2 regions of the Streptomyces sp. NPDC021749 genome follow, and region 2 is predicted to be linked to the other one. Evidence: riboswitches for the same ligand, from Rfam matches in the RefSeq annotation. Region 2 holds a riboswitch; the other holds the start of a gene.
The links. Region 2 has a riboswitch for S-adenosylmethionine ahead of AB0G35_RS36940 (aminotransferase class V-fold PLP-dependent enzyme). Riboswitches for the same ligand answer to the same signal wherever they lie in the genome.
Positions count from the first base shown of each region.

Region 1 (19,236 bases), on a different contig from region 2:
GCGCCCGGCGGCGATGTCCTCCCGGACGAGCCAACTGCTGGTCGTGGACTGCCTGTTCATAGGCGTCGCGCAGCGGACGTACGAGACCGCCGCGCCCGCCCTCTCCGCCTCCTACGAGGCGCTGGCCCACCGCCACCAGCCCTGACCGCCGCCCGCCGCACGGGGGCGGCGTGCGCCCGACCCGGAAAGAGCCACCGAGCCATGACCTCCACCGCCGGCCACCCCCACTATGCCGATCTGCGCGCCGAGTTGGACGGCCTCACCACCGAGGCGTTCCGTCCCGACCTCGCCGAGATCGACCGCCGCTCCACCCTCGACATCGCCCGCACGATGAACGACGAGGACGCCACCGTCCCCGCCGCGGTCGCCCGGCGGCTCCCCGAGATCGCCGCCGCCATCGACGCCACCGCCGCCCGGATGGCCCGCGGCGGCCGGCTGGTCTACGCCGGCGCCGGTACGGCCGGCCGGCTCGGGGTGCTGGACGCCAGCGAATGCCCGCCGACCTTCAACACCGATCCCTCCGAGGTCCTGGGCCTGATCGCCGGCGGCCCGTCCGCGCTGGTCACGGCCGTCGAAGGGGCCGAGGACAGCAAGCAGTTGGCGGCCGAGGACCTGATCGCGATCGGGCTGACCGAGCGGGACACCGTCGTCGGCATCTCGGCCTCCGGCCGCACCCCCTACGCGATCGGCGCGGTCGAGCACGCCCGGGCCCGCGGCGCGCTGACCATCGGCCTGTCCTGCAATGCCGGTTCGGCGCTGGCCGCGGCCGCCGAGCACGGCATCGAGATCGTGGTGGGCCCCGAGCTGCTGACCGGCTCCACCCGGCTCAAGGCGGGCACCGCGCAGAAGCTGGTGCTGAACATGCTCTCGACCATCACCATGATCCGGCTGGGCAAGACCTACGGGAACCTGATGGTCGACGTCCGCGCCTCCAACGACAAGCTGCGGGCCCGCTCGCGGCGGATCGTCGCGCTCGCCACCGGCGCCACCGACACCGAGATCGAGACCGCGCTGGCCATAACGGACGGCGAGGTGAAGAACGCCATCCTCACCCTGCTCGCCGGCGTCGACGGCCCGACCGCCGCCCGCCTCCTCGCCGCCTCGGACGGCCATCTGCGCGCAGCTCTGGAAGCCGCCGGATCCCGCTGACACCGCCGGCCGCCCTTGCCCGGCTCGCTCCCCGTCTCCTCCCCTGCCGTCCCTCCGCCCTGCCCGCCGCCGCCCCCTGCCCCGGATTGTCCGCACAGCAAGGCACCGCACATGTCCGAAGACACCCACCGCGCCACCGCCGCCGCGCTCCTCCCGCTGGTCGGCGGCGCCCCCAACGTCACCTCCGTCGCCCACTGCATGACCCGGCTCCGCCTCGGCATCCGGGACCGCTCCCTGGTCCGGAACGAGGACCTCAAGGCGCTGCCCGCCGTCATGGGGGTCGTCGACGACGGGTCCGCCTACCAGATCGTGCTGGGCCCCGGCGCGGTCGCCCGGGTCACCCCCGCCTTCGAGACCCTGCTGGATCGGGCCCGCAGCACCGCGGAACCGGAAGCCCCGCCGGAGACCGCGCCCGAGACCGCCCGGCCCCCGACCGCCGCGCAGCCGGCCACCACCGCACAGCCGCCCGCCGACGCACCGCCGCCCCGCACCGCACGGCCCTCCACCACTGCTCCGCCCACCACCGCCGAGCAGCTCGCCGCCCGGGGCACCGCGCTCAAGGCCCGCCAGAAGGCCCGGAACGCCACCCCGGTCAAGCTGTTCCTGCGCCGGGTGGCGAACATCTTCGTCCCGTTGATCCCCGCGCTGATCGGCTGCGGCATCGTCGCCGGCATCAACGGCCTGCTCACCAACCTCGGCTGGCTGCCGTCCGTCGTCCCCGCGCTCACCGCCATCGCCTCCGGCTTCATGTCGCTGATCGCGGTGTTCGTGGGCCACCACACCGCCAAGGAATTCGGCGGAACACCGGTCCTCGGCGGTGCGGTCGCCGCGGTCGTCGTCTTCCCCGGCGTCAGCCACATCACCGCCTTCGGCCGCCACCTCTCCCCGGGCCAGGGCGGCGTACTGGGCGCACTGGCCGCCGCACTCCTCGCCGTCCAGGTGGAGAAGCACTGCCGCAAAAGAATCCCCGAGGCCCTCGACGTCCTCCTCACCCCCACCCTGACGGTCCTGACCACCGGCCTGGTCACGCTCTTCGGCCTGATGTACGTCGCCGGTGCGGCCGCCACCGCCATCGGCTCCTTCGCCACCTGGCTGCTCGCGCACGGCGGCGCGGCGGCCGGCTTCCTCCTGGGCGGGCTCTTCCTCCCCCTCGTCATGCTGGGCCTCCATCAGGCCCTGATCCCGCTGCACACCACCCTCATCCAGCAGCAGGGCTACACCGTCCTGCTGCCGATCCTCGCCATGGCCGGCGCGGGCCAGGTCGGCGCCGCCCTCGCCGTCTACGTCCGCCTCCCCCGCAACCGCTCGGTCCGTACGACCATCAAGTCCGCGCTGCCCGCGGGCTTCCTGGGCGTCGGCGAACCGCTGATCTACGGCGTGTCGCTCCCCCTCGGACGGCCCTTCGTGACCGCCTGCCTCGGCGGCGCGTTCGGCGGCGGCTTCATCGGCCTGTTCCACCAGCTCGGCGACACCGTCGGCGCCACCGCCATCGGCCCTTCCGGCTGGGCGCTGTTCCCCCTCGTCCAGGGCAACCACGGCATCGTCACCACACTCGTGGTCTACGCCCTGGGCCTGGCCGTCGGCTATCTGACCGGCTTTCTGGCCACGTACTTCTTCGGTTTCAGCAGACAGCTGCGTACCGACCTCAACACCCCACCGCACCCACCGGAATCGCCGGAACCGGCGGAACCGGCGGAATCACCGGAACCGGCGGAAGCTGCGCAACCGGCTGAGGTGGCGGAAGAGGCAGAGGAACCGGCGACAGCGGCCCCCGCCGCGCCACCCCCCACCGCCCGGGCATCGGCCGGAACCCAGTGACGTGCGCCAAGGGAGTCCGCTAAGCACCGGACCCCTCGTGCTCGCGGGTGGTCACCGCCTCGACGTGACCGCAGAACGCGCAGACCCAGACGGGCCCTTCGGTGTCCCGCTGCTGCCACATGGTGCGGCGGCAGCGGGGGCAGCCCGTCGTGCCGATGCCGTCCGCGCCCATCAGCGGCGGCTCGGGGGTCGCGTCGGCATAGGCGATGATCTGCTTGCGCAGCCGGTCGTCCGTGGTGTTGGCCATCTGGAGCAGGCGCACCACACGAGAACGGACTTCTTCGACAAACTCGGTCATCGTCGGAGCAGCGTACGCGCCCGGCGCGCGGTCATCGATCGGTTCGGTCAAATACCCGGTTCTGCGGACGCCCGCCACCCTCGAAGGAGTGAGACGGTCCCGCACGATTGACGCCCACCGCCCGCGGGGAGTGGTAGCGGGCGAGGCCCCGACGTCACCGTCTGACGGCCGCTCAGGGGGTGGCCGCGGGCGAGCGGGTCTCCGTGCGGGGGGCCGCGGACGCCCGGGCCGCCGCGGCCGAGCGATGTGAGGCGGCGGCCAGCAGGGCGAACCACACGCCCACCAGGACCAGATGGACACGCTGCGGGACACCGTGCCAGCCGGGCCGGCCGAACAGCGGACCCACGGTGCACACGGCGGCCGGCAGGGCCAGTGCCAGCACCCGCGGCCCCCACCGGCGGATCAGCTGCCGGCGCGGGCGCTCGACCACGGCGGCGCGGCTGAGCAGCGCCATCGACGCGAAGAGGAAGAAGTGCGCCAGGGCACTGGTGGCCGTGTGCCAGGGGTGTACGGCCTCGCACCCGGGCTCCAGCGAGGGCGCGCAGCGCATCGGCAGCGCCACGTCGGCGAGGGACGACAGCCCCAGGCCGGCCAGCGCCGCCCACCCGGCGCGGGACCAGCCGCCCGCCGCCGACCCGTACGCCAGCAGCGCGCCCAGGACGACGAAGGTGGCGCAGACGCACTCGATGCCGCCGAAGAGAGCGCGTAGCGGCTGGTCGGCGGCGTACAGCTCGCTGACGTACGAGTGCCGCGGGTCGAGGCCGGTCGGCAGCGCGAACTCCAGCAGCCAGCCGTTGTAGAGCACGGCGGCGACGGCGAGCAGCCGGGCCGCCCAGGCCTCCCGGTGCCCCGGACAACCGGGCCGGCCCGCGTACCGGCGACCCGCATCGCCGGGCCGGGCGGTTCCCCGTGGCTCGGCCTCCCCCGCTCGTCCCCCCGCCCACCGCGGCCGGGCCGCCCGGTCATCGCATCGCGCTCGTCCCCCCGGCAGGTTCGCGTTCCGCTCTTGCCCGGACATGATCAGTCGCCGCCCGCATCGGACCTGATCAGACCTCTACGCACCCTGGCTCGCACGAACACTCCTTCGTTTGCGATCACAGGGGGCGCGGCCACCCCGAGACCCTTGACCGTGACTGTCCATAGCCGATCCGGTGCACAGCGTAACCGCGATGCCGTCCCCGCCCGGAGAGGCTCAGAGGCACGGCGGCGGCCCCGAGGGAAAAACGCCGCCGGGGCGGCACCCCCCTTGCAAGGAGGGTGCCGCCCCGGCGTTCAGGACGGGTGATCCGGGAGGATCAACGTTCTGGTCCAGCGGGCCGGAGGTCCGGCGCGGTGGATCAGAAGTCCATGTCACCGCCCGGCATGCCGCCCGGAGCGGCCGCGGCGGCCTTCTCCGGCTTGTCGGCGATGACGGCCTCGGTGGTGAGGAAGAGCGCCGCGATGGAGGCGGCGTTCTGCAGCGCGGAGCGGGTGACCTTGGCCGGGTCGATGATGCCCTCGGCGACCATGTCGACGTACTCGCCGGTGGCGGCGTTCAGACCGTGGCCGACGGCCAGGTTGCGCACCTTCTCCACCACGACGCCGCCCTCAAGGCCGGCGTTGACCGAGATCTGCTTCAGCGGGGCCTCCAGGGCCAGCTTCACAGCCGCGGCACCGGTGGCCTCGTCGCCCTCCAGCTCGATCTTCTCGAAGACCGAGGAGGCCTGCAGCAGGGCCACGCCACCGCCGGCGACGATGCCCTCCTCGACGGCCGCCTTCGCGTTGCGGACGGCGTCCTCGATGCGGTGCTTGCGCTCCTTGAGCTCGACCTCGGTGGCGGCACCGGCCTTGATGACCGCGACACCGCCGGCGAGCTTCGCCAGGCGCTCCTGCAGCTTCTCGCGGTCGTAGTCGGAGTCGCTGTTCTCGATCTCGGCGCGGATCTGGTTGACCCGGCCCTGGACCTGCTCGCTGTCACCGGCACCGTCGACGATGGTGGTCTCGTCCTTGGTGATGACGACCTTGCGGGCGCGGCCGAGCAGGTCGAGACCGGCGTTCTCCAGCTTGAGGCCGACCTCCTCGGAGATGACGGTGCCACCGGTGAGGATGGCGATGTCGCCGAGCATGGCCTTGCGGCGGTCACCGAAGCCCGGGGCCTTGACGGCGACGGACTTGAAGGTGCCACGGATCTTGTTGACGACCAGGGTCGACAGGGCCTCGCCCTCGACGTCCTCGGCGATGATCAGCAGCGGCTTGCCGGACTGCATGACCTTCTCCAGGAGCGGCAGCAGGTCCTTCACGTTGCCGATCTTGGAGTTGACGATGAGGATGTACGGGTCGTCGAGCGACGCCTCCATACGCTCCATGTCGGTGGCGAAGTACGCCGAGATGTAGCCCTTGTCGAAGCGCATACCCTCGGTGAGCTCCAGCTCCAGACCGAAGGTCTGGGACTCCTCGACGGTGATGACGCCTTCCTTGCCGACCTTGTCCATGGCCTCGGCGATCAGCTCGCCGATCTGGGTGTCGGCGGCGGAGATGGAGGCGGTGGAGGCGATCTGCTCCTTGGTCTCCACGTCCTTGGCCTGCTCCAGCAGGGCGGCGGAGACGGCCTCGACGGCCTTCTCGATACCGCGCTTGAGGGCCATCGGGTTGGCGCCGGCGGCGACGTTGCGCAGGCCCTCGCGGACCAGAGCCTGGGCCAGGACGGTCGCGGTCGTCGTGCCGTCACCGGCGACGTCGTCCGTCTTCTTCGCGACCTCCTTGACCAGCTCGGCGCCGATCTTCTCGTACGGGTCCTCGAGCTCGATCTCCTTGGCGATGGACACACCATCGTTGGTGATCGTGGGGGCGCCCCACTTCTTCTCGAGGACGACGTTGCGGCCCTTGGGGCCGAGGGTGACCTTGACGGCGTCGGCGAGCTGGTTCATCCCGCGCTCGAGACCGCGCCGTGCCTCCTCGTCGAACGCGATGATCTTGGCCATGTGAAGTGGTCCTCCCGGACTGGGGTGGATTGCTCCGGACCGCGCTGGCGCCCGCGACGGACGACCTGCAGACCTGTTGTGGTTCCTTGCCCCACCCGGCCTGCGGGCCTCACCGACCCGGTCCTTCATTGTCACTCTCACTCGGAGAGTGCTAACGCCAATGATTAGCACTCGGGCCATGCGAGTGCAAGCCGCCCGGGGGCGACGTTGGGGGGTGATGGCCGGGCAACGGGTGGGCGCAAGCCGCCCGAAGGGCGTCGTTGGGGGGCGGCGGCCGGGCGACGGGTGGGCGCAAGCCGCCCGAAGGACTGAGGGCAGTCGGGCGACGGCAGAAGGCCCGTACCCCTTCAGGGGTACGGGCCTTCACAACGCAGCAGTCGGTCGGCGCCTCAGCCGGCCACCCGGACCATGTCCGCCTGCGGCCCCTTCTGGCCCTGCGAGATCTCGAACTCGACCCGCTGGCCCTCCTCAAGGGTGCGGTAGCCGTCCATCTGGATCGCGCTGTAGTGGACGAATACATCCGCACCACCGTCGACCGCGATGAAGCCGTACCCCTTCTCCGCGTTGAACCACTTGACGGTGCCCTGAGCCATGCCTAACTCCCCTATTACTGGCCCTTGCGCAGGACCGCACTCCGCGGACCCGGGTCAGACCTCACCCCGCGAAAGGCCCGTGGGGTGTGCGCCGGAACGCGTCGACCGCCGCTGAATGTATCTGGACCGATGCCCAGCGCAACAGGTCAATCGGACGAGAATTCTGGCGCCGGAGAATCGGCTATATGCGGCGAAATCGCGATTCTCCCGGGCAAGCCTGGCCGGGCATAGGGGTGCCTAACCGGCAAATGCCGCACACACTTTGAGCACAACTCAGCATGGATTCTTATGCGCTCGGCATACCCGGGGACATATACAGCGAGGAGATCGCCACAATGTTATCCCCTTTAACGAAACGGAATTGCCCCGTCCGTTTTTGATGGACGGGGCAATTCCGGTCAAGCAGGGGAAGAGATGGCGCAAATCCGCGCCTGTTCTCTCAACATCCGGACGCCGCGCGCCCGTAAGAACGCGCGGCCGGCCCGGACGGAAGGTCAGCAGCCTCCGGCGACCGCGGGGATGATCGAGACGCCCGCGCCGTCCGGCGTCGGCGTCTCCAGCCCCTGCTCGAAGCGGACGTCGTCGTCGTTGACGTAGACGTTCACGAAGCGGCGCAGCTTGCCGGCGTCGTCGAGCACCCGGGCCGCGATGCCCTGGTGGTTCTCCTCCAGATCGGCGATCACCTCGGAGAGGGTCGCGCCCTCGGCGGTGACCTCGGCCTCGCCGCCGGTGTACGTGCGGAGGATGGTGGGGATGCGGACCGTGACGCTCATGGTTCTGCCTTCCGGACAGGGATTACGGAGTACGTGTGCGAAGGACGGCGCGGACTCAGCCGGCCAGGCCGGCCGCGCGGAACGCGTCCAGGTTCGGACGGATCGTGGCCGTCGGCCCGGTGGTCGGCGCGACCGCGTCCAGCGTCTTCAGGCCGTCACCCGTATTGAGGACAACGGTGGTCAGCGCCGGGTCGAGCAGCCCCTCCTCGATGAGCTTCCTGGTCACACCGACGGTCACCCCGCCCGCGGTCTCCGCGAAGATGCCCTCCGTCCGGGCCAGCAGCTTGATCGCGTCCACGACCTGCTCGTCGTCGACGTCCTCCACCGCACCGCCGGTACGGCGCGCGATGTCCAGTACGTACGGACCGTCCGCCGGGTTGCCGATCGCCAGCGACTTGGCGATGGTGTTCGGCTTCTGCGGGCGCACGACGTCATGCCCGGCCTTGAAGGCCGTCGACACCGGCGAGCAGCCCTCCGCCTGGGCACCGAAGATCTTGTACGGCTTGTCCTCGACCAGCCCGAGGGCGATCAGCTCCTTGAGGCCCTTGTCGATCTTCGTCAGCTGGGAGCCGGACGCGATCGGGATGACGATCTGGTCCGGCAGCTGCCAGCCGAGCTGCTCGCAGATCTCGTAGGCAAGGGTCTTGGAACCCTCGCCGTAGTAGGGCCGCAGGTTGACGTTGACGAAGCCCCAGCCCTCGCCGAGCGGGTCGCCGATGAGCTCCGAGCAGAAGCGGTTGACGTCGTCGTAGTTGCCCTCGATGCCGACCAGGTCACCGCCGTAGATCGCGGCCATGACGACCTTGCCGGCCTCCAGGTCGTGCGGGATGAAGACGCAGGACTTGAAGCCCGCGCGGCGCGCCGCGGCGCCGACCGCACCGGCGAGGTTGCCGGTCGAGGAGCAGGACAGGGTCGTGAAGCCGAAGGCGCGGGCGGCCTCGACGGCGATCGCGACGACGCGGTCCTTGAAGGAGTGGGTCGGGTTGCCGGAGTCGTCCTTGACGTACAGGCCGCCGGTGACGCCGAGCTCGGCGGCGAGCCGGTCGGCCTTGACGAGCTTGGTGAAGCCGGGGTTGAGGTTCGGCTTCTCGGCCACGTCGGCGGGGACCGGGAGCAGCGGGGCGTAGCGCCAGATGTTGTCCGGGCCGGCCTCGATCTGCTTCCTCAGGGCCTCAGGGTCGCCGCTCGGCAGGTCGTAGGCGACTTCGAGCGGCCCGAAACAGCTGGCACAGGCGAAGATCGGGCCGAGGTCGAAGCGCTCACCGCACTCCCGGCAGGACAACGCGACGGCGGGGCCCAGAGCGACGGGAGTGGGGTTTGCGGTGGTTTCGGTGACTTGCACAGCCATGGAGGCGAGGCCCTTTCTCCTCATCTTCCTCGCGGCGCATCTCGTCGCGAGACGGATTTGGCACCTTCCCTAGCCGGGAGCCTCGGCGCGCTGGACGCGGAGACCGACTGGAGGGTTGCCGGGGCTTCAACGGGCCGTATCCCTCTGCCCCTCTGGATGAGCGGTATGGCGCTGGGACGAAACCCAGGCGTTTGTCGCGTGGCGACCCCGGCATGCGAGGGTCATCCGCGTTGTTCAAGACTGTAACCGAAGGCACTGACAGTTGAGATAGTCGTCCGAACCGCGAGATGGATCACACGATGGACCACATAGCGACCGCTGCACCGGCGGCCACCGAGGAGTCGTAAACGTGCTGGAAGAGGTGGAGCGCTGGCTGCGCAGTCGCTCGTGGTCGGCTGCCGATCGCCCATTGGAGCAGCTGCTGGCGGCCAAGCGCCAGACGGGCCGTACGGTCAGTGTCGTCCTGCCCGCGCTGGACGAGGAGGCCACGGTCGGCGCGATCGTGGCGACGATCCGTGCCGAGCTGATGACCGACGCCGTCCCGCTGGTCGACGAGCTGGTGGTGCTGGATTCCGGGTCCACGGACCGGACGGCCGACGTCGCGGCGGCGGCCGGTGCCAAGGTCGTCCACCGTGACGCGGTGCTGCCGCGGCTCCCCGTCGTCCCCGGCAAGGGCGAGGTGCTGTGGCGCTCGCTTCTCGCGACCACCGGCGACATCGTCTGCTTCGTCGACGCCGATCTGCGCGAGTTCTCCGCGACCTTCGTCGCCGGGATCGTCGGGCCGCTGCTGACCGATCCGGACCTGCAGTTCGTCAAGGCGATGTACGACCGCCCGCTGGAGACCGGGGGCGAGGGTGCGGGGCCGGGCCAGGGCGGCCGGGTCACCGAACTCGTCGCCCGTCCGCTGCTCAACCTCCACTGGCCGCAGCTGGCCGGCTTCGTCCAGCCGCTGGGCGGCGAGTACGCGGCCCGCCGTTCGCTGCTGGAGCGGCTGCCCTTCCCGGTCGGCTACGGCGTCGAGCTGGGCCTGCTCGTCGACGCACTGCACACCGTCGGCCTGGACGCCCTCGCCCAGGTGGACGTCGGCGTACGCAAGCACCGCCATCAGGACGGCCAGGCCCTCGGCAGGATGGCCGCCGCGATCTACCGCACCGCCCAACTCCGCCTGGCCCGCGGCCACTTGGTGCGGCCCCGGCTCACCCAGTTCGACCGCGGCGAGGCGGGCTTCGTGCCCCGGACCACGGACGTGGACACCGAGGAACGGCCGCCCATGACCGACATCCCGGAATACGCGGCCAGGCGGGCGGCCTGACCCGCGTCGCACGTTTGCACGGATCTGTCACTGGTTAATCTCGCGACATGGTCTCCGAGCGCAGTGTGGGCAACGCAGGTGCCGAGGTTCTCGTCGCGTCCAACCGCGGACCGGTCTCGTACGCCGTGGGGGAGGGCGGGGCGCTGACCGCGAAGCGGGGCGGGGGCGGGCTGGTGTCGGGGCTGTCGGCGATCGGTCCCGAGACGGACGCGGTGTGGGTGTGTGCCGCGCTCGGTGAGGGCGACCGGGAGAAGGTGCGGCGGACCGGCGACGTGCTGGACCGGGCCGACACCGGCGGACAGCGCGTCCGGATGCTGGACATTCCGTCCCATGTGCACGCCGACGCCTACAACGGCATCGCCAACTCGGTGCTGTGGTTCGTCCACCACATGCTCTACCAGACGCCGCTGGAACCGGTCTTCGACGCGGAGTTCCGGCGCCAGTGGGGGGCGTACGAGGCGTACAACCACGCCTTCGCGCAGGCGCTCGCCGGCGAGGCGGGCCGGGGCGCGGCGGTGCTGGTGCAGGACTACCACCTGGCGCTGGTGCCCGGGATGCTGCGGGCGCTGCGGCCGGACCTGAAGATCGCGCACTTCTCGCACACCCCCTGGGCGCCGCCGGAGTACTTCCGGATGCTGCCGGACGGGATCGCCGAGCAGCTGCTGCGCGGGATGACGGGCGCCGACCAGCTGGGGTTCCTGACGCACCGCTGGGCGGACGCGTTCAGCGCGTGCTGCGCCGAGGTGCTGGGCGGCACCGGCGGCACCCGGCTCGGGGTGTACGGGCTGGGGGCGGACGCCGGGTTCCTGCGGGAGCGGTCGCGGCGGGCGGACGTGGACGAGCGGCTGGCGGCGCTGCGCGAGCAGATCGGCACCGGCCCGGACGGGGCGGCGCGCCGGAGCATCGTGCGGGTGGACCGTACGGAGCTGTCGAAGAACATCGTGCGCGGGCTGCTGGCGTACCGGGAGCTGCTGGTGGAGCGGCCGGAGTGGCGGGAGCGGGTGGTGCACGTCGCGTTCGCGTACCCCTCGCGGCAGGACCTTGCGGTGTACCGGGAGTACACCGCGGAGGTCGGGCGGCTGGCCGAGGAGATCAACGCCGAGTTCGGCACCGAGGGCTGGCGGCCGGTGGTGCTGCACGTGAAGGACGACTTCGCGCGGTCGCTCGCGGCGTACCGGCTGGCGGACGTGGCGCTGGTCAACCCGATCCGGGACGGGATGAACCTCGTCGCCAAGGAGATCCCGGTGGTGTCCGAGGAGGGCTGTGCGCTCGTGCTGTCGCGCGAGGCCGGCGCCCATGAGGAGCTGGGCGCTGCGGCGCTGACGGTCAATCCGTACGACGTGGGCGGCACGGCGCGGGCGCTGCACGAGGCGCTGACGATGAAGGCCGGTGAACGGGCGGAGCGCACCGAGCGCCTGGCCGCGGCGGCCACCGCGCTGCCGCCGGCGCGTTGGTTCCTGGACCAGTTGCGGGCGTTGCAGGCGGGGTGAGGGGGCGGGGCGGGCGCGGTGGGGAGGCGGTGCCTCTGGGCGTGCCCCGCGCCGTTCAGGTCCGCGCCACCGGGGCGCGGGCTGTTCCGGTCCGCGGTGGGGTAGTTCTTCTCCATGCCGAACTCCGCGCGTGCCCTGCCGCTTTCCGTCCGTACGTCCGCGATGGCGGCGGCCGTCGCCGTGCTGGCTCTCACGGCCGGCGGGTGTTCGTCCGTCCGGACCCATCCCGATGCGAAGGGCGGTTCGGGCCGTTCGGGGACGTCGTCCCCCGCCTCGCCCTCGGGGGCGATAGCCGTGGGGCCCGGCCCCCAGGGTGCGTACACCGTGCAGCGGCAGCCCGCCCCCGGTACCTGCCACGTCCGCCACACCGCCGGCAGACAGCCGCTGCCGGACCCGAAGTGCACACCGGGCGCGACGAATCCGAAGGTGACCCCGGCGACGCTCAGGTCGACGATCTGCCGGAGCGGCTACACCAAGGACATCCGGCCCCCGGTGAACATCACCGGCCGCGAGAAGAAGGCCAATGCCGCGTCGTACGGCTATACGGGCCCGCTGCACGACGCCGAGTACGACCACCTCATCAGCCTCCAGCTGGGCGGCGACCCCAACGATCCCCGCAACCTGTGGGTCGAACCGCCGTCCCCGGGGCACCGGCCGGGTGCCGGGCCCAACAACCCCAAGGACGTGGTGGAGAACCGCCTCAAGGCCGCAATCTGCTCGGGCAAGGCCGACCTGACGAAGGCCCAGCAGGCCATCGCACGGGACTGGACGACGGCGGAGGCGGTACTGGGGCTGGGGAGGTAACGGGAGGCAGCGGCTGGGGGTGGCTGTGCCGGGGGGCCGGGGGCGGGGTGGGTGCCCTGGTGCGGGGGGGGCTGCCCTGGTGCAGGGGCTGCCCTGGTCTGGGGGTGGATGCGCTGGCCGGGGGGGTGGCTCGTCCCCTAGGGAGGGTCGAACAGATCCCGTAGGGGACGCGAAGGCCCCCTGCGGGGCCACAACGTGGCGGGGGTGGGTGGTATTCCCGCTGAGGGGGGCTCACCGGCTGGTGAGTCGGGCCGCCAGTGCGCCGAGCAGGTCGACGACGCCGGTCGGGCCGGCGACGACCAGGTCGGCGCGGTCGGCGAGTTCGGTGACCTCGTTGCTGCCGCTGCACACCAGGAGCCCGGTCAGGCCCTCGGAACGGAGTTTCTCCACGGCGGCGAAGGCGGCCAGGTCGCCGAGGTCGTCGCCGGCGTAGAGGACCGTCGAGGCGCCGGTTTCGCGGATCCAGTCGGCGAGCGCGACGCCCTTGTCCATCCCGGGCGGGCGGAGTTCGAGGACGAGGCGGCCCGGTTCGACGATCAGGCCGTGGCGTTCGGCCAGCGCGGTGAGCGGTGCGCGCAGCCGCTCGAAGGCGCCCTGGGGATCGTCGGCGCGGCGGGTGTGGATGGCGATGGCCCGGCCGCCCTTGCGCTCGACGGCGGTCTCGACCCAGGTGCCGTGCCAGACGCCGGAGCTGTCCAGGACGCCGGGGAGTTCGCCCTGTATGGCGGCGATCCCGGGGTGCGGCGGCGGGGCGTGCACGGTGCCGGTGGACGCCTCCCAGCGCTCGGCGCCGTAGTGGCCGAGGACGGTGAGGTGGCCCAGCCCGGGGACGTCGGCGAAACCGCCGAGGCGGACCGCGACGGCGGCCGGGCGGCCGGTGATCACCGCGGCGGCGCGCAGGTGCGGTACGAGGCGGCCGAGGGCGGTGACCGCGCCGTCGTGGGCGCGGGCCTTTTCCGGGTCGGGGACGATGTCGGCCAGGGTGCCGTCGAAGTCGAGGGCGACGACGGCGCGTTCCGGGTGGGCCAGCAGCGCGGCGAGGCCGTCGCGGCCGGCGGGGGTGACGGGGGTCGGCACGTTCGGGGGGCTGCCCATGCCGCCGACCCTACCGGCGGCAGGCGGGCGCACGGCCGGTGCACGGGCGCATCGGGCCGACGGGTCGCGGTACCGCCCGTGCCGCGGCAGCGCGCCCGGTCAGCGGCGGGCCCGGCGGGCGTCGCGGATCCGGCGCAGCCGGTTGACGGTGACGGGGTCGTGGGCGAGCGCCCGGGGGTCGTCCAGGAGGGCGTTGAGGAGCTGGTAGTAGCGGGTCGGGGAGAGGCCGAGCCGCTCGCGGATGGCGCGTTCCTTGGGGCCGGGGCCGGGCCAGGAGCGGCGCTCGACGGCGAGCACCGCCTCGTCCCGGGCGGACAGCCCGGAGCCGCCCGCGCCGCCGGTGGCCTGCGGGTCGTCCGTACTGCCGGGGCCGCTCGTCATCACGTTCCCACGATAAGCGCACGGTCGGACGGGGTGGGGGCCGGGCGGGTGGCCCGGCCCCGCGCGGGCGTCACTGGCTGCTGTTGTCCTCGGCGTCCGCGGCGTTCTGGATGTCGGTGAGCACGCCGGACGGGTTGCCGTTCGGGCCGACCACGGCGCCCATCTTGGCCTTGATGGTCTTGGAGACCATCGGCCAGGAGGTCTTGTCCGCGGGGTAGAACTCGGCGCCGGCCAGCTGCTTGAGGAAGCTGTGCAGCTTGGCGTAGTGGTCGTCGGCCAGCATCTGCTGGGAGGCGGAGGTGGTGACGGGCAGCAGTCCGTATTGGCCGGAGAACTTCACCACGTTCTTGTCGCTGTAGACGAAGTCGAGGAACTTGCCGGCCTCCTTGCGGTGGCCCTTCTGCTTGAACGCCATCATCCAGTCGGCGACGCCCATGGTGGCCTTGGCCGGGCCGTGCACGCCGGGCAGGTCGACGGTGCCGTAGTCGATGCCCTTGGCCTCGGCCTGCTTCATGAGGGTGGGGTGGCCGTTGAGCATGCCGACGTCGCCGGCGGCGAAGCCGGCGAAGGCGTCCTCGCGGTTGAGCTTGGCCGGGTCGCTGCCGGTCAGGTCCTTGCCGACCAGGTCGTTCTTCAGCCAGTTGAAGGTCTTGATGTTCTGCGGCGAGTTGATCTGGTACTTGCCGATGCTGTCGGTGTAGCTGCCGCCGCCGCTGAGCATCCACATCAGCGTCTCGGCCTGGGTCTCCTCGGGGCCGAGCGGCAGTGCGTAGGGCATCTTGACGCCGTGTGCCTTCAGCAGGGCGGCGTCGTGGGCGATGTCGTCCCAGGTCTTCGGCGGGCTGGTGATGCCGGCCTGGGCGAACAGCTTCTTGTTGTAGAAGAGCCGCCGGGTGCTGGCGCCGAAGGGCATGCCGTACTGGACGCGGTGGTATTCGCCGGCCTCGGCGAGGGCGGGCGTGAAGTCGGCCTGGACCGGTATGGAGAGCAGCTGGTCGGCGCTGTAGAGCTTGCCCTTGGCCGCGTAGTCGGCGTAGGCGCCTATCTGGGCGAGGTCGGGGGCGTTGCCGTCCTTGACCAGGTCCTCGACGTGCTTGTCGACATTGGTCCAGCTGTCGACCTCGACGTCGATCTTGATGCCGGGGTTCTTCTTCTCGAAGGCGCGGGCGAGCTGGTCCCAGTAGTGCTGGGAGCTGTTGGCCTCGCTGTCCCCGTAGTCCGCGGCGATCAGCTTGAGGGTGACGTCGTCGTCACCCGGTCCGCCGCCGCAGCCGGTGAGTGTCAGTGTCATGGTGGTGGCCGTTGCCGCCGCCGCCAGGCTCAAGTACCGCCGCTGCACCCGCTGTTACCGCCCTTTTCCTGTCCCGAATTCCCGTGCTGCCGGGTTCCTCAACGCCGCTTCGGGGATCGCCCTCGCCCGGCGTGAACAGCGGGTTTCCACCCGCGTCCGATACAAGGTCTACACCACCCGCGGTTGCTCTTCGGTATCGGGCTCCCACAATTCCTTCACCCGGGACAGGGCCGGTGAGTGGACTAGACCTTTCGGGGCGCATCGCGCGAAACTGTTCCCGTGAGACATGTCATCGCCCTTGATGTGGGCGGCACCGGGATGAAGGCCGCCCTCGTAGGGGTCGATCCCGCGCCGTCCGGGAAGACACCGCCCGCCCTGCTCTACGAGGCACGGCGGCCCACCGGCCGCGAGCGCGGCCCCGACGCCGTGGTGGAGACGATCCTCGGCTTCGCCGCCGAGCTCCGCGACCTCGGCACCGCCCGCTTCGGCACCCCCGCCGAGGCCGCCGGCGTCGCCGTCCCCGGCATCGTCGACGAGACCTCCGGCACCGCCGTCTACGCCGCCAACCTCGGCTGGCGGGACGTCCCGCTGCGCGCGCTGCTGTCCGAGCGGCTCGGCGGGGTCCCGGTCGCGCTCGGCCACGACGTGCGCACCGGCGGCCTGGCCGAGGGACGGATCGGTGCCGGCCGGGACGCCGGCCGCTTCCTGTTCGTCCCGCTGGGCACCGGCATCGCCGGCGCCATCGGCATCGGCGGCCGCATCGAGGCCGGGGCGCACGGCAGCGCCGGCGAGATCGGCCACATCGTCGTACGGCCCGGCGGGCGGGCCTGCGGCTGCGGCCAACGGGGCTGTCTGGAGACGCTGGCCTCGGCCGCCGCGGTGGGCCGGGACTGGGCAGCGGCCTGCGGCGATCCCGAGGCCAGCGCGGCGGACGCGGCCAAGGCCGTGGCGTCCGGCGACGAACGCGCCCGGGCGGTGTGGCGGGACGCGGTGGACGCGCTGGCCGACGGGCTGGTCACCGGGCTGACCCTGCTCGACCCGGAGATGCTGATCGTCGGCGGCGGACTGGCCGAGGCGGGCGACACGCTGTTCGCGCCTCTGCGGGAAGCGGTCCGGCGGCGCGTTACGTTCCAGCGGCTCCCCTCGATCGTTCCGGCGGCTCTCGGGGACGCCGCCGGGTGCCTGGGCGCGGGACTCCTCGCCTGGGATCTTCTCTCCACGGAGGTAACCGCCTGATGGCACAGCAACAGTTGGCGCAGCCGGCCGCGGGTCCCCGGCGCACCGTCCTGTCCGGCGCCCGGATCGCCCGCCCGTCCGGTGTCGTCGAGCGCGGCCGGATCACCGTCGAGGGCAGCCGGATCGCCGCGGTCCACAGCCGCGACGCCGACCTGACCGAGGACCGCGGCGCCGACGCCGTGGACCTCACCGGCCACCTCGTCGTGCCCGGCTTCGTCGACATGCATGTGCACGGCGGGGGCGGCGGCTCGTTCTCGTCCGCCGACCCCGGGGAGTGCATGACCGTCATCGAGGCCCACCGCCGGCACGGCACCACCTCGATGGTCGCCTCCACCGTCACCGGCGAACTGTCCGAACTCGCCCGGCAGGCCGGGGTGCTGGCCGAGCTCGTCCAGCAGGGCGAACTGGCCGGGATCCACTTCGAGGGCCCGTTCATCTCCCCGAACCGCTGCGGCGCCCACCAGCCGGGGCTGCTGCGCGACCCGGACCCGTCCGACGTCCGCAAGCTCCTCGACGCGGCGCACGGCACCGCCGCGATGATGACCGTCGCCCCCGAACTCCCCGGCGGCCTGGCCTCCGTACGGCTGCTCTCCGACGCCGGGGTGATCGCCGCCGTCGGCCACACCGACTCGCCCTACGACGTGACCCGGCAGGCCATCGACGCGGGCGCCACCGTCGCCACCCACCTCTTCAACGCGATGCCGCCGCTCGGCCACCGAACGCCGGGGCCGGTCGCCGCGCTCCTGGAGGACGAGCGGATCACCGTCGAGCTGATCAACGACGGCACCCATCTGCACCCCGCGATGCTCCAGCTGGCCGTCCGCGAGGCGGGAGGCGGCCGGGTCGCGTTCATCACGGACGCCATGGGTGCGGCCGGCATGGACGACGGGATGTATCCGCTCGGGCCCATGCAGGTCGAGGTCAGGGACGGGGTGGCCCGGATCAGCGACGGCCCCACGGCCGGCTCCATCGCGGGCTCCACGCTCACCCTGGACCGCGCCTTCCAACGGGCCGTCCTCGTCGACGGCCTGACGGTGGACCAGGCCGTCCAGGCCCTGTCGGCCACCCCGGCCCGCCTGCTGGGCATCGACGACCGGACCGGCTCGCTGGCGGCCGGCAAGGACGCCGACCTGGTGGTGCTGGACGCGGCGTTCGCGCTGGTCGGGGTCATGCGCAGGGGCGAGTGGGTGATGCGCCCGCAGAGCGCGTGAGGTGAGCTGCGGGTCTGGGCCAACCGCCACCGACGATGGCATGATCGCTCGCGCACTTGTCCGCATGCCACCGCCGTGCGCGGTTGCCCGCCCCAGGCCGCCCGGCCATGACTGCCCGGAGGGGCGACCATGATCCTCACGGTCACGCTGAACGCCGCCCTGGACATCACCTACCGCGTGCCCCGGCTCCGCCCGCACCGCACGAACCGGATCACCGAGGTGTCCGAGCGCCCCGGCGGCAAGGGCGTGAACGTCGCCCGGGTGCTGGCCGCGCTCGGCCACCGCACGGTCGCCACCGGCTTCGCGGGCGGCGGCACCGGGGACGCGCTGCGCGCCCTGCTCGCCGAGACGGCGGTCACCGACGCGCTGGTCCCCGTGGGCGGCGCCACCCGCCGCACGGTCGCCGTCGTCGACGAGACCACCGGGGACACCACCCAGCTCAACGAGCCGGGCCCGACCGTCTCCCCCGCCGAATGGGACACCTTCCTCGGCACCTACCGCGAACTGCTGGGCGAGGCCCGGGCGGTGGCGCTGTGCGGCAGCCTGCCGCCGGGCGTCCCGGTCGACGTCTACGCCCGCCTCACCCGCGCCGCCCGCGCCGCCGGCGTCCCCGTCCTCCTGGACACCAGCGGCGAACCGCTGCGCCGGGGCCTGGCCGCCCGCCCCGACCTCGCCAAGCCCAACGCCGACGAGCTGGCCGCCCTGACCGGCAGCACCGAGCCGCTGCGCGCCGCCCGCGACACCCGCCGCCGCGGCGCGCACGCGGTGGCCGCCTCACTGGGCCCGGACGGGATGCTGGCGGTCACCGCGGACGGCGCCTGGCAGGCCGCCCCGCCCCGCCGGTTCGCCGGCAATCCCACCGGCGCCGGCGACTCCGCGGTCGCCGGACTGCTCTCCGGCCTGGTGGAGGACCTGCCGTGGCCGGCCCGCCTCGCCCGCGCGGTGGCCCTGTCGGCCGCCACGGTCCGGGCGCCGGCGGCCGGCGAGTTCGACCCGGGGACGTACGAGGAGCTGCGGGAGAGCGTGGTGGTGACGGACCATCCGCCGGCGGCCTGATGAGGCCGCCCCGGCGGGTCTCAGTCGCGGGCCAGCCAGACCTGGTCGAGGTTCACGTCGCACTGGTTCCCGCTCTCGCAGGACAGCTTGACGGTGTTGGTGCCCTTGTTGAGCTGGACGTACGACCAGGTCTTGGTCCAGCCCTTGTCCCAGGCGCCCTCGGGCGCGTGGGCGAAGTTCTCCATGTTGACCGGGCGCGGGACGGCCGTGCCGTTCACGTTCAGCGTGAGGTTGGCGTCCTTGCCGGGAACGCCGTAGCCGACCCAGAGCTTGTACTTGCCGGCCGCTTCGACGTCGAGCGTCCAAGTGGCGGACGCGCCGGGGGTGTTCATCCCGGCCACGTACGTCCCGCCGGCCGAGCGCGCCCCCGGGACGTCCTTCGCGGTGGTCGCGCCGCCGTCCAGCCGCAGGCTGCCGGCGT
Region 1 covers NZ_JBFACE010000017.1:126,258-145,493, reverse strand. The annotation lists gene AB0G35_RS19270 (MurR/RpiR family transcriptional regulator) at 1-145, shown strand, start outside; gene murQ (N-acetylmuramic acid 6-phosphate etherase) at 202-1,149, shown strand; gene AB0G35_RS19260 (PTS transporter subunit EIIC) at 1,261-2,967, shown strand; gene AB0G35_RS19255 (hypothetical protein) at 2,987-3,265, opposite strand; gene AB0G35_RS19250 (DUF998 domain-containing protein) at 3,438-4,070, opposite strand; gene groL (chaperonin GroEL) at 4,603-6,225, opposite strand; gene AB0G35_RS19240 (cold-shock protein) at 6,615-6,818, opposite strand; gene AB0G35_RS19235 (MoaD/ThiS family protein) at 7,313-7,591, opposite strand; gene thrC (threonine synthase) at 7,647-8,939, opposite strand; SAM riboswitch class I at 8,957-9,102, opposite strand; gene AB0G35_RS19225 (glucosyl-3-phosphoglycerate synthase) at 9,289-10,251, shown strand; gene AB0G35_RS19220 (trehalose-6-phosphate synthase) at 10,299-11,741, shown strand; gene AB0G35_RS19215 (hypothetical protein) at 11,856-12,545, shown strand; gene otsB (trehalose-phosphatase) at 12,777-13,640, opposite strand; gene AB0G35_RS19205 (DUF3263 domain-containing protein) at 13,740-14,021, opposite strand; gene AB0G35_RS19200 (extracellular solute-binding protein) at 14,092-15,312, opposite strand; gene AB0G35_RS19195 (ROK family protein) at 15,592-16,548, shown strand; gene nagA (N-acetylglucosamine-6-phosphate deacetylase) at 16,548-17,759, shown strand; gene pfkB (1-phosphofructokinase) at 17,889-18,815, shown strand; gene AB0G35_RS19180 (carbohydrate-binding protein) at 18,836-19,236, opposite strand, start outside.
Region 1: linked by a shared signal. The riboswitch ahead of thrC (threonine synthase) and the one ahead of AB0G35_RS36940 (aminotransferase class V-fold PLP-dependent enzyme) in region 2 are both predicted to bind S-adenosylmethionine.

Region 2 (8,997 bases):
CGGCACCGCACAGCGCACAACGCACAACGGCGAGCAACCCCCACGGCGGGACAGCCAACGACGTGGGAGGCCCCCGCTTACGCGGGGACGCAACGCCCGTCCTCCGTGCGGTAGTTCCAGCGGGCGCCGTCGGAGACGAGTTCCTTGACCGCTCGCAGGAAGCGGTCGACATGCTCGTCGGGCGTGCCCGCGCCGAAGGACACGCGGATGGCGTTGAGGGAGCTTTCGCCGGGGGCCGCGTCGGGGGCGCCGCACTCGCCGGGGTCCTGCGGGGCGCTGCCCAGCAGGGTGCGGACGAGCGGGTGCGCGCAGAAGAGGCCGTCGCGGACGCCGATGCCGTACTCGGCGGAGAGGGCGGCGGCGAAGTGGGAACTGTTCCAGCCGTCCACCACGAAGGAGATCACGCCGACGCGCGGGGCGTCGTCGCCGAAGAGGGAGAGGACGCGCACCTCGGGGACCTCGGCCAGCCCCGCGCGGACCCGCGCGATCAGCTCCTGTTCGCGGGCGACGAGTGTGTCGAAGCCCGCCTCGGTGAGCGCCTTGCAGGCGGAGGCGATGGCGTAGGCGCCGATGACGTTGGGCGAGCCGGCCTCGTGGCGGGCGGCCGTGGTGTGCCATTCGACGTCGACGCCGCCGTCCGGGCGCCGCGAGACCGTGCGGCTGGCGCCGCCGCCCGCCAGGTACGGGTCGGCGTCCTGCAGCCAGTCCGCACGGCCGGCCAGAACACCGGCGCCGAACGGCGCGTACAGCTTGTGGCCGGAGAAGGCGACCCAGTCGACGTCGAGTTCGGCGAGGTCGACGGGGTGGTGCGGGGCGAGCTGCGCGGCGTCGAGGACGATCCGGGCGCCGTGCGCATGCGCCGCGGCGGCCAGTTCGCGGACCGGCCACAGTTCGCCGGTGACGTTGGAGGCGCCGGTGACGCAGACCAGGGCCGGGCCGTAGGGCTCGCGGTCGGCGAGGGCTCGCTCCAGGGTTGCGACGGCCTGCGCCGGGGTGCGCGGGGCGTTGAGGTAGGTGACCGTCAGGTCGGCGCGCTGTTCCCAGGGCAGCAGCGAGGCGTGGTGCTCGGTCTCGAAGACGAATACCCGGGTGTTCTGCGGGAGTACGGCGGCGAGGAGGTTGAGCGAGTCGGTGGTGGAGCGGGTGAAGACCACTTGGTCGCCTTCCCGTCGCCCCTCACCGGCCTTGCCCGACGGGTCTTCGCCCGGGCCTCCTTCGATACGGCAGCCGAGGAAGTCGGCAACCGTGCGGCGGGCGTTCTCGAAGAGGTCGGTGGAGAGCTGCGAGAGGTATCCGGCGCCGCGGTGCACGCTGCCGTAGTAGGGGGCGTAGGCGGCCACGTCGTCCCAGACCCGCTGCAGTGCCGGGGCGCTGGCGGCGTAGTCCAGCGCGGCGTAGTCGACCTCGCCGCCGGTCACGAGCGGGACCCGGACGTCCCGGCCGAGGACCGGCAGCGGGGCGCAGACGGAGCGGTCGGCGGCAACGGCGGAAACGGACATGGCGAACTCCCGTGAGGCGTGAGCGAATTCGCTGCGGGGCAGGGCGCGGCGGCGCTTTCGGGTGTGCGGAAGCGCGCGGCGCGGGGCGCAGCGTGAAAGGAAAAAAGGGGTGCGGAAAAGGGGCCTTGGGGCCCTATCGCATTCGCTGATTCACGGAAGTTCTCCCTCGGGGACCAGGATCCCTGGCGAGGGATCCGCGCTTGCCGCAGACCTCGCTGACTGCGGCCTGGTCATCACCCGGGGCACCCCGCCACGGAAGGAGGGTTGCCGGACAGCGGGCCGGGGCCTGTGTCGCTGTCACTCGTGACCTGCGCAGCATCATGCCACAAGAGCGTTTACGCGCAAGGGCCCGGTCCATATGACGGACCGGGCCCCGCGTCACACCCTGCGTCACCGACCGCTCAGGCGTTGCTGGCGGCCACCCAGCGCTCCAGCGCCCGCTTGGCCGCGCCCGAGTCGATCGAGGCGGCGGCCCGCTCGATGCCGCGCCGGATCTGCTCGGCCAGCGGGGCGTCCGACGGCTCCAGCGCGGCGAGTGCGGCCGCGGAGTTCAGCAGCACCGCGTCGCGGACCGGGCCGGTCTCGCCGTCCAGCAGCCGGCGGGCGACGTCCGCGTTGTACGAGGCGTCGGCGCCGCGCAGCGCCTCGACGGGGACGAGGGGGATGCCGACGTCGCGGGGGTCGAAGGCCTCCTCGCGGACCGTGCCGTCGCGCACGATCCAGACCCGCGAGGTGGCGGTGGTGGTCAGCTCGTCGAGGCCGTCGTCGCCGCGGAAGACCAGGGCGGAGGAGCCGCGCTCGGCGAGCACGCCGGCCAGGATGGGCGCCATCCGGGCGTCCGCGACGCCGGTGGCCTGGGCCTTCACCCGGGCGGGGTTGGTCAGCGGGCCGAGCACGTTGAACGTGGTGCGGATGCCGAGCTGGCCGCGGGCGTTGGCGACGTGCCGGAGGGAGGGGTGGAACTTCACCGCGAAGCAGAAGGTGATGCCGGCCTCCTGGGCGACCTCGGTGACCCGCTGCGGGGTGAGGTCGAGGTTGACGCCGAGCTTCTCCAGGACGTCGGAGGCGCCGCTGGCGGAGGACGCGGCGCGGTTGCCGTGCTTGACGACCTTGGCGCCGGTGCCGGCGACGACGATCGAGGACATGGTGGAGATGTTGACGGTCTTGGCGCCGTCGCCGCCGGTGCCGACGATGTCGACGCTGGGGCCCGGCACCTCGATCAGCCGGGCGTGCTCGTACATCGTCCGGACCAGTCCGGAGATCTCCGCGACGGTCTCGCCCTTGGCGCGCAGGGCCACCGCGAATCCGGCGATCTGGGCGTCGCTGGCCTCGCCCCGCATGATCCTGTCCATCGCCCAGGCGGTGTCGTCGGCGGTGAGGTCGCGGCCGTCGAGCAGGGCGTTCAGGAGGCCCGGCCAGGTGTGGGCCGCCACGCTGTCGCCGCCTGCCGGGGTCACAACGTTCATGGTCCACGCTCCTGGTGTCTGTCCTGCTTATGCCGTTCACCCTATCGAGACGGACGGCACGCCGGAGGGCCCCGTCCGACGTGCGGACGGGGCCCTCTGGGTGGCGTACTACCTACGGTGCGCTACGAGGCGCGCGAGTGATCAGTGGTGGCCGTGGCCGCTGGTGATCTCCCGGTACTCCTCGACCGTGGGCTTGGGGATGACGTTGTCCTCGCCGTAGTAGCTCTTGGAGAGCTTGGCGCGGAGCTTCTGCGACCGCTTGATCTTGCGGCGGACGCCGTTCTCGTCGACCTCCGGGCCCAGCTCGAACGGCTCGGGCTGCTCGTGCTGCGTCAGGAAGTGCAGCTGCTCCTGGTTGAGCGGCTCGTGGACCTCGATGAACTCACCGTGCGGCAGGCGCTTGATGATGCCGGACTCGCGGCCGTGCAGCACCTTGTCCTTGTCGCGCCGCTGCAGACCCAGGCAGATCCGCTTGGTGGCGATGAAGGCCAGCACCGGGCCGACGAAGAACGCGATCCGGACGAACCAGGTGATCGAGTTGATCGACAGGTGGAAGTGGGTGGCCCACAGGTCGTTACCGCCACCGATCAGCATCACGAAGTACGCGACCAGCCAGGCCACACCGAAACCGGTGCGGGTGGGCACGTTGCGCGGGCGGTCCAGGATGTGGTGCTCGCGCTTGTCACCGCGGACCCAGGACTCGACGAACGGGTAGACCGCGATGGCGACCAGGACGAGCGGGAAGAGGAGGATCGGGATCAGCACACCGAAGTTGATGGTGTGGCCCCAGAAGTTCCACTCCCAGCCCGGCATGACACGGACCAGGCCCTCGGCGAAGCCCATGTACCAGTCCGGCTGCGCACCAGTGGAGACCTGGTCCGGCCGGTACGGCCCTATGGCCCACACGGGGTTGATGCTGGCGACCGCGGCGATCACCGAGATCACGCCGAAGACCAGGAAGAAGAAGCCTCCGGCCTTGGCCATGTAGACCGGCAGCAGCGGCATGCCGACGACGTTGGTGTTGGTCTTGCCGGCACCCGGGAACTGCGTGTGCTTGTGGTAGAAGACCAGGATCAGGTGCGCCACCAGCAGGCCGAGCATGATGCCGGGCAGCAGCAGCACGTGGATCGTGAAGAACCTCGGGATGATGTCGTGCCCGGGGAACTCGCCGCCGAAGATGAACATCTGCAGGTACGAACCGACCAGCGGCATCGCCAGGATGACGCCCTCGATGAACCGCACGCCGGTGCCGGAGAGCAGGTCGTCGGGGAGTGAGTAGCCGGTGAAGCCGGTGAACATGCCGAGCACCAGCAGCAGGAAGCCGAACAGCCAGTTGACCTCGCGCGGCTTGCGGAAGGCGCCGGTGAAGAACACCCGCATCATGTGGACCATCATCGCGGCCAGGAAGACCAGCGCCGCCCAGTGGTGGATCTGGCGGATGAGCAGACCACCCCGGACGTCGAAGCTGATGTCCAGCGTCGACTCGAAGGCCTGGGTCATCCGGATCCCCTGCATGGGCACGTAGGAACCGTGGTAGGTCACCTCGGCCATGCTCGGGTGGAAGAACAGCGTCAGGTAGACACCGGTCAGGATGATGATGATGAAGCTGTAGAGCGCGACCTCACCCAGCATGAAGGACCAGTGGTCCGGGAAGATCTTGCGCATGTTGGCCTTGGCGAGGCTGTAGATGCCCAGCCGGCCGTCCGCCCAGTCGGCGATCCGCTCGCCCCGCGGCGCCTGGCCGCGGCGCGTGGTGGTCGCGCTTGTCTCGTTACTCATCCGCGCTCCCAGAAGCTCGGGCCGACGGGCTCCTCGAAACCGCTGGCGGCTTCCAGGAAGCCGTCCTTCACCGTGATGTGCAGCTGCGGCAGGGCGTGTCCGGCCGGACCGAAGATCACCCGACCGCCGTCGGAGAGGTCGAACGTCGACTGGTGGCAGGGGCAGAGCACGTGGTGCGTCTGCTGCTCGTACAGGCTGATCGGGCAACCCACGTGGGTGCAGATCTTCGAGTAGGCCACGATGCCCTCGTGGGACCACGCGAGTTCCTGCTTGTCCTTGATGTTCTGCGGCTGGATCCGCACGAGCATCAGGGCGTCCTTGGCGATCTTCTCGTTGAAGTCCTCCTGGTCCTCCTCCAGGCCCTCGGGCTTGGCGAAGGTCAGGGAGCCGACCGCGATGTCCTCGGGACGCAGCGGGAGGTTGGTGGACTGGTTGACCAGGCGGACGCCCTTCTTCCAGTTCGTCGTGCGCAGCTTCGTCTCGGGCAGCGGCCCGAGGTCACGCAGCAGGACGACACCGGAGAGCGGCACCAGGGCCAGCGCACCGAACATCGAGTTGCGGATCAGCTTGCGGCGGCCGAACCCGGACTCCTCGGCGCCCAGCTTGAAGTCCGCCAGGACCTTGGCCTTGACCTCGGGGCTGGCCTCGATCGGGTGGCGGTCGTCGGCGACCTCCACGTCCGACATCAGCGTGCGGGCCCAGTGGACCGCGCCGGCGCCGATGCAGAACAGGGCGGCACCCAGGGTCAGGCCGAGCGCGAAGTTCAGCGCGCTGATGTGGCCGATCGGCCAGATGTAGACGATCTTGTCGATCGGGATGGCCACGTAGGCGGCGATGAAGGCCACCGTGGCGATCATGGACACCAGGAAGAGCAGGGCGACGGTGCGCTCGGAGCGCTTGGCGGCCCGCTCGTCGATGTCCTGCTTGCGGTGCTCGTGGGCCGGCAGGCCCGGGTCGGCGAACGGGTCGTCCGCCGGGCGCACCGCGCCTTCGTGAGCCTCCCGCTCACCGGGCAGAATTTCTTCTGGCACGTCTTCGTGTCGTCCAGTCTCGCTCATGACTTCTTGGCCTTCGTAGTCCGGGCTGCGACCCAGATGGCGACCGCGACCAGCGCGCCCAGGCCGAAGATGTAACCGAAGAGACCCTCACTGACCGGACCGAGACCGCCGAGGTCGAGGCCGCCGGGGCTCTCGGATTCATCGCCGTTGACGGCGCCGAGGTACGCGATGATGTCCTTCTTGTTCTGCTTGCTCAGCGAGCCGTCACCGAAGGAGGGCATGTTCTGCGGGCCGGTTTCCATGGCCTCGTAGATGTGCTTCGGGTCCACGCCCTCCAGCGTCGGTGCGAACTTGCCGTCGGTGAGGGCGCCGCCCTTACCGGTGAAGTTGTGGCACTGCGCGCAGTTGGTGCGGAACAGCTCGCCGCCCTTGGCGATGTCGGCGCCCTTGGAGTCGTACTGCGACTTCTCCGGGATGGTGGGGCCGGCACCCAGCGACGCGACGTAGGCCGCCAGCTGCTCGCGCTGGGCGTTGTTGTAGATCGGCTTCTTCCGCGGCACCTGGGCGCCGGGCTGCTGGGCCGGCATGCGGCCGGTGCCGACCTGGAAGTCGACGGCTGCGGCACCGACGCCGACCAGGCTCGGGCCGTCGGTGGTGCCCTGACCGCCGGTGCCGTGGCAGCTGGCACAGCCCACGGCGTAGAGCTTCTTGCCCTCCTTGATGGCAAGGGACTGGGCGGTGTCATCGGCCTGAGCCTTGTCCGCCGGCGCGAACGCGGCGTACAGCCCCCCGGTGACCGCCAGCGCGAAGAGTAGGACGACGAGCGCCGCCAGCGGATGGCGCCGTCGTGCGGAGAGCTTTTTCACGGATTACCCCGGTGTCAGGATCTTCTGCGTCGATGCTTTGGCTATGTCTGTCTGATCTGCGGGTCGGTCGGACCGGTCAGCGGATCAGGTAGATCGTGGCGAAGAGGCCGATCCAGACGACATCGACGAAGTGCCAGTAGTAGGACACGACGATGGCCGCGGTGGCCTGCGTGTGGGTGAACCTCTTGGCCGCGTACGTCCTGCCCAGGACCAGCAGGAAGGCGATCAGACCGCCCGTCACATGCAGTCCGTGGAATCCGGTGGTCAGGTAGAACACCGAGCCGTACGGGCCGGACGAGAGCGACAGGCCCTCGTGCTTGACCAGCTCGGTGTACTCGAAGACCTGACCGCCGATGAAGATGGCACCCATGATGAAGGTGACCACGAACCAGGCCCGGAGCTTCTTGACGTCGCCGCGCTCGGCCGCGAAAACGCCGAGCTGGCAGGTCAGCGAGCTGAGCACCAGGATCGTGGTGTTGGTCGCGGAGAACGGAAGGTTCAGCGCGCTGGCCGATTCCTTCCAATAAGCCTCTCCGGTCACGGATCGAAGGGTGAAGTACATCGCGAAGAGGGCCGCGAAGAACATCAGCTCGGAACTCAGCCAGATGATGGTTCCGACGCTGGTGAGGTTCGGCCGATTGACCGACGGGTGCGCGTGCCCGGTTTCTACTGTCGTTGCTGTCGCCACGACCGACATTATGTCGGTCGCTTATCCCGCCCTCACTCCGGGGGGTGCCGTTCGGTGTGTCAAGGACGTATGCCCTGCTCGTACGGCCCATTTCCGGCGTCGCCCGAAGGAGGGAAGGCCGGCCGCCGGTACGGTCCCGCGGTCCGCGCGGGCCCGGTCCTGACGGGCCGTCGGGCAGATCTTCGGTCCTTTCGCCCCCTGCTGCGGGGGCCCACCGCGGGAGTAGCATCCGGCCCATCAGCCCCACCCGATGCTGTGCCGCTACGAAGAGCGTGGAGGAACGATGCAGGCGACTGCCACGGTGCTGGTCTACAGCGACAACGCGGGCACCCGCGAGCAGGTCCGGCTGGCGGCCGGCCGGCGCCCCGCCGCCGATGCCCCGGAGATCGAGATCCTGGAGTGCGCCACCGCACCGGCGGTCCTCGAAGCCCTGGAGCAGGGCGGCATCGACGTCTGCGTGCTGGACGGCGAGACCGCGCCGGCGGGCGGTATGGGCGTCTGCCGGCAGATCAAGGACGAGATCTTCCGCTGCCCGCCGGTGCTGCTGCTGATCGGCCGCCCCCAGGACGCCTGGCTGGCCACCTGGAGCCGCGCGGACGCCGCGGTGACCCATCCGATCGATCCGGTGGCCTTCGCGGACGCCCTGGCCGGCCTGCTGCGCCGCAGGAACCTCGTACAGGCCTGAGGCGCCGCGCTGAGGGCCGCTGGAGGCCGTTTCAGATCTTCGGGCGCAGCCGGGCGTCGGAGCCGGGGTCCTGCTGCCGCTCGGCGGCTCCTGTGGTGCTGGACGCCTTGTTCTTGAGGGCGCTGCCGGCGCGCCATTCCTTCCAGGGCATGTTCCAGTCGCCGAAGCCGTTGTCGAACGGCGTCATGGTGTCGCCGCCGCTGTTGATGACCTTGACGATGTCGCCGACCCGCACGGTGTTGAAGAACCACTGGGCGTTGCCGGTGGACATGCCGGTGCAGCCGTGGCTGACGTTGGCCGCGCCCTGTGATCCGACGGACCAGGGCGCGGCGTGCACGTACTCCCCGCTCCAGGTCACCCGGGTGGCCCAGTAGACCGGCAGGTCGTAGGAGTCCGAGCTGCCGGCGGCGATGCCGACGGTGGAGCTGCGCATCCGGACGAAGCTCTCCTTGCCCAGGATGACCTTGACGCCGTTGCGGGTGGAGAAGCCGGGCTTGCCGGTGGTGACCGGGATGGTGTTGATGGACGTGCCGTTGCGCAGCACGGTCATCTGGTGCGCGGCCGCGTCGGTGATGGCTTCCACGCGGTCGCCGGTGGTGAGTTTGACGGGCTTGGAGGGGCCGCCGTACAGCCCCTTGGCGATCTTCAGGCCGGCCAGGTTGCTGTGTACCGAGATGGTGGCGTGGGCCGGCCAGTAGACCTTCGGGCGGAAGTGCAGCTTCTTGTCGTCCACCCAGTGCCAGGCGCCCTCGACGCGCGGCATGGAGTCGACCTTGAGGGCGCTTTCGACGATGGCCCGGGCCTTGGGGTCCTTGATGGGCCGGCTCAGCTCGGCGGTGACCGGCTGGCCGACGCCGTATTCGCCGCTCTCGGGGCCGAAGGCGGCGGTCAACTGGCCGTCCGCGTCGGTGGTGTGCACCACCAGCGTCTTGCGGCCGGGGGTGCCGTCCTCCTCCTCGGTGCTGACCCGCACCGTGTAGCGGGTGCCGGCGGCCAGGGGCACCGTGGTGCGCCAG
Region 2 covers NZ_JBFACE010000087.1:1,310-10,306, reverse strand. The annotation lists gene AB0G35_RS36940 (aminotransferase class V-fold PLP-dependent enzyme) at 78-1,499, opposite strand; SAM riboswitch class IV at 1,691-1,808, opposite strand; gene trpD (anthranilate phosphoribosyltransferase) at 1,901-2,965, opposite strand; gene AB0G35_RS36930 (ubiquinol-cytochrome c reductase cytochrome b subunit) at 3,107-4,744, opposite strand; gene AB0G35_RS36925 (Rieske 2Fe-2S domain-containing protein) at 4,741-5,802, opposite strand; gene AB0G35_RS36920 (c-type cytochrome) at 5,799-6,608, opposite strand; gene AB0G35_RS36915 (heme-copper oxidase subunit III) at 6,685-7,305, opposite strand; gene AB0G35_RS36910 (hypothetical protein) at 7,580-7,981, shown strand; gene AB0G35_RS36905 (Ig-like domain-containing protein) at 8,013-8,997, opposite strand, start outside.